Linked DNA regions of Tistrella bauzanensis. The protein of the gene in region 1 interacts with the protein of each later gene in a pairwise test. Links are inferred from orthologs where the notes say so. Each region holds a gene or a part of one and is shown in the gene's direction. Other genes may lie near its edges.

Region 1 (4,850 bases):
CGCGGTCGTAATAGGGTTCAAGCCGGCCGCCATCGCTGACCCGGCCGACGATCCGCCGGCCATCGAGCGTCTGGTCGAACGCGCCCAGATCGGCGACCACCAGATCATCGGGCAGCCGGTAGAGCGGCACGTCATGGCGGGTATCGGGGGTGAGCGCGCCGGCAAGCTCGGGCTCGTAATAGCCGGTGAACAGGCCCCGGACGTCGCCATCGGGCTTCGTCACCCGCCAGGCGTTGAAATGGCGCTCGAAGAAGCCGCGCGCGGCCCCGGCATCATCCAGCGGCAGATCGACCGCGGCGCCGCACAGATCGCGCCAATGGCCGACCGTGCCGAACCGGCCGCTGTGGTCGAGCAGGGCATCGGGCGGCCGGCGCAGGATGATCCGGCACGAGATCTGGAAGGCGCCCAGCGCCGCCGACTGGTCATCGGCATCCCAGCCGGCCAGATCGGTGAAGGCGACCCGTTCGAACCGCGCGAGGCCAGCGGGGGCCGCCGGAGCCGCTGGGGGCGGCGTTTCAGGGGCAGGGCCGGGCGCGCGCGGGCCGATGGCGAACACGGCCACAACCAGCGCCACCAGCAGAATGACCGCTGCCGCGACCCGCGGCGCCATCACCGCTCGGCTCATGCGCCGCTGCGGGTGGCGGTCAGCATCCAGTTCGGATCGCTGGACCGGGTGTCACGCTCGAACGTCCACAGGTCGATCAGATCGATTTCCTCGGCACCGCCCGCGATCACCCGGTCCTGGTTGTCCAAGGTCTGGTTGATCTGGGTGGTGGAGAACCGCACCGTCACCTGCGCCAGGCTGCCCGCCAGCCGGGCTTCCGCGATGCGCGGTTCGCGCACCGACACGATCCGGGTGCTGTGGGTCTGGCCTTCCGCCTCGCGCTCGTCGATCACGGCCGAGAAGCCGGCCATCACCTGTGGTGACAGCAGCATGCCCAGCGTCTGTTTGTCGCCGCGGGCGAAGGCGTCCAGAACCATCTCGAACGCCTGCTGGGCACCGTCGAGGAAGCCCTTGGGGTCGAAATTGCGATCGGCGCGGCGGATATATTCGATGCCGTCGCGCGCCGGTTCGTCGATCAGCGCCATGACGCTGTCGGACATGGGAAACGGCAGCACCCGGGCGGGGCCGGGCGGTGCGGCGGGATCGCCCGCCTTGGCACCGGCTGCGGCATTTCGCCGCGACAGCGCCTTGTCCTCGGGCGGCCGCTCATGGCCGGTCCGCGTTCCAAGCACCCCACGCAGCCGCAATGCCACGAACACGGCAACCAGGGCGAAGAAGAGTATGTCGAGATATTCCATGAACACTGGACCTGGCCGTCGGAGGCGTCCGCGCGAAGGAGTTCGGCGGCGGGGCACGATCGATGGGCCGCACCCGGCTGAACCGGCACGACCAAACGTATCGCCAAGGGCGGCGGTTCGGATTACGTCACACGAACACAGCGAGGGTTGGACGGCGCCGCTTCCACCCTTACATAAGGGTCGGTTCAGGAAAGGGCAAGCATGGTCGCCGCAGTCTCACTGCTTCTTATCCTTCTCATCACGCCGCTGGTCGAGATCGTGCTGTTCATCCAGGTGGGCGGCGAGATCGGTGCCCTGCCGACGGTGGGCCTGTGTGTGCTGACCGCGGTGATCGGTGCCTGGATGCTCCGCCGCCAGGGGATCCGTGCGTTGATGAGCGCCCGCGCCCGCCTGGAGCGCAACGAGGCCCCGGTCGACGAGGTGTTCGACGGCCTGTTTCTGGGGCTGGCGGCGGTGCTGCTGCTGGTGCCGGGCTTCTTCACCGACGCGCTGGGTGCCTTGCTGCTGGTGCCGGGCCTGCGCCGGGTGTTGCAGCGCCAGATCCAGGCCCGCGCCCGGTTCATGATGGCCACCCGCAGCGCCGGCCCCGGCCAGGGCGGCGGCACCTGGCGGTCGGCTGACGGCACGGTGATCATTGAGGGCGAGTATTCGGCCCAGGAGGATGCGTCGCGCCGCCGGGACCGACCGGGTGGCAGCGATGACGACCCGCCGCTGATCGGCCGCTGACCGGCGGCCGGCAATCTTCAACCCGCGCGGCTTGCCGTGGGGGGCGGTCTCATGTTAGGCCGAACGGGGCCGGCGGTCTGGTCGCAAGTCTTCCTTGCGGCCCGGCCCGACCGGGCGCCCGGAACCGGACCTGCGTCAACCGGACGCCCGTCCATCAGACCCCATCTACCTCGTCATCAGGCACACGCCTGCGTCACCGAGCGGAGACCAGCACCCCATGGCCGACACCCAGACGCCCGAAGGCAATGATGCCGCCGGCGCCGGCACCGATGCCGCACCGCGCTTCCGTCTTGCCATCCAGTACATCAAGGATCTGTCGTTCGAGAACCCGAACGCGCCACGCTCGCTGATCGCCTCGGCCCAGAACCGGCCGAACATCGCGGTGACGGTGAATGTCGGCGCCCAGCCGCTGGGCGACAACAATTTCGAGGTCGAACTGAAGCTGTCGGCTTCGGCGAAGCACGAAGAGACCACCACCTTCCTGTGCGAACTGTCCTATGCCGGCGTGTTCATGCTGGAGAACTTCCCACAGGAACAGGTTCAGCCCTTCCTGCTGATCGAAGGCCCGCGCCAGATCTTCCCCTTCGCGCGCCGGATCATCTCGGACGCCACCCGCGATGGCGGTTTCCCGCCGCTGATGCTGGACCCGATCGATTTCGTGCAGCTGTATCAGGCCGAACAGCAGCGCCGCAGCCAGCCGCAGTGATGGCGGATGGCGGCGTGACACCGACGGTCACGCCCTGATCGCCGCAATCTGCCCGACGTGTACCTCTGCCCGACATGAAACGCCGCCGGTTCCCGCAGAGGGAGCCGGCGGCGTTTCATGTGTGTGAGGCATGCGGTGGCAGGCGGTCCGTCGGGTCAGGGCGCGCACTTGAGGTTGGCACTCGACAGCGCCCGGATCAGATCGGTCAGGGCACGCCGCGCGGTGGGATCGGCCACCGCCTCCACCCCCGGCGTCGGCCGGGTGATGGCCAATGGCTTCGGGTCCGGCTTCGGGTCGCGCCGGCGGCGGGGGGGGCACGGTCAGCGGATCGGTGGTGTCGTCGAGCAGGGCGTCCGGCGCCACTTCCAGCACCTCGGCCAGACGCACCAGCGTGCAGGCGGCAATGCGGTTGCGGCCCTTCTCATACTTCTGCAGCTGCTGAAAACTGATGCCCAGGGCCGCGGCACAGCGTTCCTGGGTGAGCCCACGGGCACGCCTGATGCGGCGGATGCGCTGGCCGACGCCGGCATGAAACAGGGCGTCGGCATCGGCAAGTGTGCCGGCGCACGGCGATGGATGCGGCGTCCCTGCATCATCGGCCCCTGTATCCCCGGCCCCTGCATCATCGGCCCCTGCATCTTCGGCCATGGCAGGGCTGGAACGGTGCAGGCTGCGGGTGCTGGCGTCCACGTCGGCCTCTCCCTCGGCTGGATCGTTGCACTGTCCGTTGCGCAGCGCGTCCACGCGGCGCGCATCACGCGGATGGCGCCGCACGGAAGCCAAGATGCAACGATGCTGAGGGATTAAACCATTTTTCGTGATGATCGCGCTACGTATCAATCAATGCGCGCAAAGTAAAGCAAACCGCGTGCCGGAAAGCAAACCGCGTGCCGGTCGGGAAGCGCGGGCCCGCGCCTGATCAGAACAGGCTGTCGACCGCCTCGGTCGGTCGGCCGATGACCGCACGTTGGCGGTGGATCACCACCGGGCGCTCGATCAGCCTGGGGTGGGCGGCCATGGCGGCGATCAGCGCGCTGTCGCCGATCGCCGGGTCGTCCAGCCCCAGGGCCTTGTATTCCGGCTCGCCCTTGCGGATCAACGCGCGGGCATCCACACCCAGAATGCCGAGCACCGCCGCGATCTTGACCGCGTCGGGCGGGGTGTCGAGATAGCGCACGACGATCGGATTGATGCCGCGCGCGGTGAGCCGGTCGAGCACGGCCCGCGATTTCGAGCAGCGCGGATTATGCCAGATGATGACGTCGTCGGTGGTCATGGTCCGGAAGGCTCCTGGCCTGATGAACGGGTGGTGGCCGGTGTGCGATAGCGGCCGGGGGTGCCGCCCTCAGCGCCGGCTTTCGATGGCATCCCAGATCGAGGCGGCGAGATTGGTGCCGTCGAAGCGCTCGATCTCCTGAAGCCCGGTCGGCGAGGTGACGTTGATCTCGGTGAGATAGTCGCCGATCACGTCGATGCCGACGAAGATCAGCCCCTGGGCCTTCAGTGACGGGCCGATCGCCTCGCAGATCTCGCGTTCACGCGCGGTGAGCGACGTGGCCTCGGGCCGGCCGCCGACATGCATGTTCGACCGCGCCTCACCCTCGGCGGGCACCCGGTTGATGGCGCCGAGCGGTTCGCCGTCGACCAGGATGATCCGCTTGTCGCCCTGGCGGACATCGGGCAGATAGCGCTGGGCGATGATCGGCTCGCGGCCCAGCCGGCTGAACACCTCGACCGCGCTGTTGAAATTCTCGTCATCCGGGCGGATGCGGAACACGGCGGCACCGCCATTGCCGTAGAGCGGCTTCAGAATGATGTCGCGGTGCTCGGCCCGGAACTCCCGCAGCGCCAGCACGTCGGTGGTGATCAGGGTCGGTGGCGCCAACTCGGGGTAATGGGTGACCAGCAGCTTTTCGGGCGCATTGCGCACAGATGACGGATCATTCACCACCAGCGTTTTCGGATGCACATGCTCAAGCATGTGGGTTGTGGTGATATAGGCCATGTCGAAGGGCGGATCCTGGCGCAGCAGCACCACATCGGTATCGGCCAGATCCCGCACCTCGGCGGCGCCCATGCGGTAATGATCGCCGGCCATGCGGCGCACGGTGATCTC
Region 2 (3,788 bases), on another replicon or contig:
CGGATCAGGACGCTCATGATGCACAGCCGGCCGGCGATCACAAGTGTTGAAAACCAATGCGGTCGGTCGGGAAACCGGATGAGCGGCCCAGGCACGCGGCCCGCGACCACATGGACGGCATGTCGATATGGCGCGCCGTGCGGAACAGGTGGCCGGCGTGATTGACAGGGCACCCCCGACCGCTTATTTGAGGAACGATCTCGGACGAGGGTCTGCGCCCTGTCCGTTATCTGTCGCGCGTGAGTACAGGCGCCGTCCGCCACCGAAAGCTCCGGACCGGACGGCATCGCGTGCTCGGGAGCCAGGTCAGGGGATTACATGTTCGGCGCTCTAGCCCGGCGGATTTTCGGTACCGCCAACGATCGGACGGTGAAGTCGCTCCAGCGGGCGGTTCAGGCGATCAACGCCAAGGAGCCCGAGGTTCAGGCTCTCGACGATGCCGGACTCCGTGCCCGCACCGACGAATTTCGCGGGCGTCTTGCCAAGGGCGAGCCACTCGACGACCTTCTGGTCGATGCCTTCGCCACCGTGCGCGAGGCCGCGCGCCGTGTTCTGGGGCAGCGACATTTCGATGTCCAGCTGGTCGGCGGCATGGTGCTGCATCAGGGCCGCATCGCCGAGATGAAGACCGGTGAAGGCAAGACCCTGGTCTCGACGCTGGCCGCCTATCTGAACGCGCTGGAAGGCAAGGGCGTCCACGTCGTCACCGTCAACGACTATCTGGCGCGACGCGACTCGGAGTGGATGGGGCGGGTGCACCGTTTCCTGGGCCTGACCGTCGGTGCCATCCTGCCCGGCATGGACGATTACAGCCGCAGGCTGGCTTATGGCGCCGACATCACCTATGGCACCAACAACGAGTTTGGCTTCGACTATCTGCGCGACAACATGAAGTACGGGCTGGACCAGATGGTTCAGCGGCCATTCAACTTCGCGATCGTCGACGAGGTCGACAGCATCCTGATCGATGAAGCCCGCACGCCGCTGATCATTTCCGGTCCCACGGAAGACAATTCCGAACTGTACCGGCTGATCAACCGCTTCATCCCCGATCTGGGGGCGGATGATTTCGAGAAGGACGAGAAGCAGCGGTCGGTGATCCTGACCGATGTCGGCCAGGAACGGATCGAGGCGGCGCTGGGCGAGGCCGGGCTGATCACCGGCGGGCTCTATGACATCGAGAATGTCGCGATCGTCCATCACGTGAACCAGGCGCTGCGCGCCCACAAGCTGTTCACCCGCGACGTGGACTATATCGTCAAGGATGACAAGGTCATCATCATCGACGAGTTCACCGGCCGGATGATGGAAGGCCGCCGCTATTCCGAAGGGCTGCACCAGGCGCTGGAAGCCAAGGAAGAGGTGACGATCCAGAACGAGAACCAGACGCTGGCCTCGATCACCTTCCAGAACTATTTCCGCCTCTATCCCAAGCTGTCGGGCATGACCGGCACCGCCTTGACCGAGGCCGGCGAATTCGCCGAGATCTACAAGCTGGAAGTCGTGGCGATCCCGACCAATCGCGACGTGCAGCGCAAGGATGCCGATGACGAGGTCTACCGCTCCGAGCGCGAGAAGATCCAGGCGATCGTGACCGAAGTGAAGCAGGCGGCGGCCAAAGGCCAGCCGATCCTGATCGGCACCGTCTCGATCGAGAAATCGGAACTTCTGTCGCGGATGTTCACCGAGGGTGGCGTCCCGCATCAGGTGCTGAACGCCCGCTATCACGAGCAGGAAGCCCAGATCATCGCCCAGGCCGGCCGGCCTGGTGCCGTGACCATCGCCACCAACATGGCCGGTCGCGGCACCGATATCCAGCTGGGCGGCAACGTCCAGATGCGGGTCGAGGCCGAGCTTGGCGACATCACCGACGAGGCCGAGCGCGCCCGCCGGACGGCGGAGATCGAAACCGAGGTCGAGGCGGCGCGCGCGCAGGTGATGGCGGCCGGCGGCCTCTACGTCATCGGCTCGGAACGTCATGAAAGCCGGCGCATCGACAATCAGCTGCGCGGCCGTGCGGGCCGCCAGGGCGATCCCGGCGCGTCGAAATTCTTCGTGTCGCTGGAAGACGACCTGATGCGGATCTTCGGGTCCGAGCGCATCGACGGCATGCTGCGGCGTCTGGGTCTGGAAGAGGGGGAGGCGATCACCCATCCCTGGATCAACAAGGCGCTCGAAAAGGCACAGCAGAAGGTCGAGGCGCGCAACTTCGACATCCGCAAGAATCTGCTGCGCTATGACGACGTCATGAACGACCAGCGCAAGGTCGTCTATGAACAGCGCCGCGAGATGATGAATGCCGAGCGCGTCGACGACACGGTGCTGTCGATGCGCCACGAGGTCATCGCCGAGATCGTCGCCGAGGCAGCCCCCGAGAAGTCCTATCCTGAGCAGTGGAAGGTGGCCGAACTCACCGAGCGCTGCCAGAAGGTGCTGGCCTGCGACCTGCCGATCAAGGACTGGGCGGCCGAGGAAGGCATCGACCCCGAGGCGCTGCGCGAGCGGATCACCCAGGCCTCCGATGCCGTGATGGCGACCAAGGTCGAGTCCTATGGCCTCGAGACCATGCACCGGGTGGAAAAGAGCCTGCTGCTGCAGATCATCGACCATCACTGGAAAGAGCATCTGCTTCAGCTCGACTATCTCCGGCAGGGCATCGTGCTGCGCGCCTATGCGCAGAAGGATCCGCTGAACGAGTACAAGCGCGAGGCCTTCTCGCTGTTCGAAGGCATGCTCGACCGGATGCGCGAGACGGTGACCCAGGTGTTGTCGCATCTGGAAATCCGCGCCGCCAGCGCCCAGCAGCCTGCCGAGGCCGAACGGCCGATGCAGCCCACCACCGAGAGTCTGCCCGGCGCCGCCGCGATGACCGATGCCCCGGGCGAGGACGCGCCGCCATCGGCCCTGCCCGAAGGCTGGGAACGCACACCCCGCAACAGCAACTGCCCCTGCGGATCGGGCAGGAAATTCAAGCACTGCCACGGCCGGCTGGTCTGACCGTAAGGCCTCTGACATGAAGGCGCCCGCAATACTTGTCGTATCGCGGGCGCCTTCATGTCAGATCAGACCAAAGCTTGACTGAGATCAGGAATAAGTACCGTAATCTGGACCCGAACCCTCAACGGTGGATTCAGTAACGTGCCGCGCGACATCGAGCACCAGGGCTGGCGTCGTCCACAGATTTTTCGCCGCGGGAACACGTGTCGCCGTGGTTTCCAGATGTCCAGTCAGTGTCGCCTCGTTCGACCGCATCAGAGATGCTCTCCCTAAAAAATCTGCGATATCTTCATCCAAAATGGCGTCATTTGCCCGCCACATTCCGGGGCGGGCCAACTGGTACCAGATCAGTGATCGAATCGCCAGACAGCCATGGCCGATCCGGATGTTAGCGCTCCGCGATCTTCGAGAGACGCGGTCAGCAGCACGGCCGTGTCATGGATGCCAAGGTCAGCCAGTTGGTGCGGGGTACCGTTGCCGAACGACATATGGCCGCGGCCGATGATGCCCAGCACGACAGGGGGCGCACCCGGAGCGCCGAGCGCGCCGGCGATGTTGCAGGCGAAGGCCCGGTCCCAGACCTGCTGGGCGGCGACGAAGCGGTCGAAGCGTCGGGCACTTTCGGGGTCCACCGCCGGATCGGCCATGGCCCGCCCGGTCATCGCGGCGAGCTGGCGGCGATAGGCGGCACTGGCTGGCGCCGGGCGCGACACGCCGTCTTCGGCTGCCATGGCGGCTGCGGCATCGAAACCCTCGCGGCCGACCCGCCGCACCAGATCGCGCCGGCAGTT

What was found. Proteins that work in one complex are often made in the same cells at the same time.
Region 2: the proteins of secB (region 1) and secA interact in binary tests that used the Escherichia coli proteins (3 or more experiments, as listed by UniProt). The link is inferred for Tistrella bauzanensis from one-to-one orthologs.

Annotation. Positions count from the first base shown.
Region 1 is NZ_BMDZ01000099.1:6,859-11,708, forward strand. Bases 1,296-3,989 are described here. They hold secB (protein-export chaperone SecB), read left to right. Parts: upstream 1,296-2,245; coding sequence 2,246-2,734; downstream 2,735-3,989. Other genes in these bases: IEW15_RS23455 (Tim44/TimA family putative adaptor protein), read right to left, coding at 1,296-1,302; IEW15_RS23460 (FxsA family protein), read left to right, coding at 1,504-2,028; IEW15_RS26805 (helix-turn-helix domain-containing protein), read right to left, coding at 2,762-3,382; arsC (arsenate reductase (glutaredoxin)), read right to left, coding at 3,654-3,989. Also shown: mltA (murein transglycosylase A), read right to left, coding at 1-610; more of IEW15_RS23455, read right to left, coding at 622-1,295; more of arsC, read right to left, coding at 3,990-4,010; gshB (glutathione synthase), read right to left, coding at 4,080-4,850. UniProt on the Escherichia coli protein: One of the proteins required for the normal export of some preproteins out of the cell cytoplasm. It is a molecular chaperone that binds to a subset of precursor proteins, maintaining them in a translocation-competent state.
Region 2 is NZ_BMDZ01000008.1:58,661-62,448, reverse strand. The notes cover bases 1-3,197. They hold secA (preprotein translocase subunit SecA), read left to right. Parts: upstream 1-318; coding sequence 319-2,997; downstream 2,998-3,197. Also shown: IEW15_RS05550 (ChaN family lipoprotein), read right to left, coding at 3,345-3,788. UniProt on the Escherichia coli protein: Required for protein export, interacts with the SecYEG preprotein conducting channel.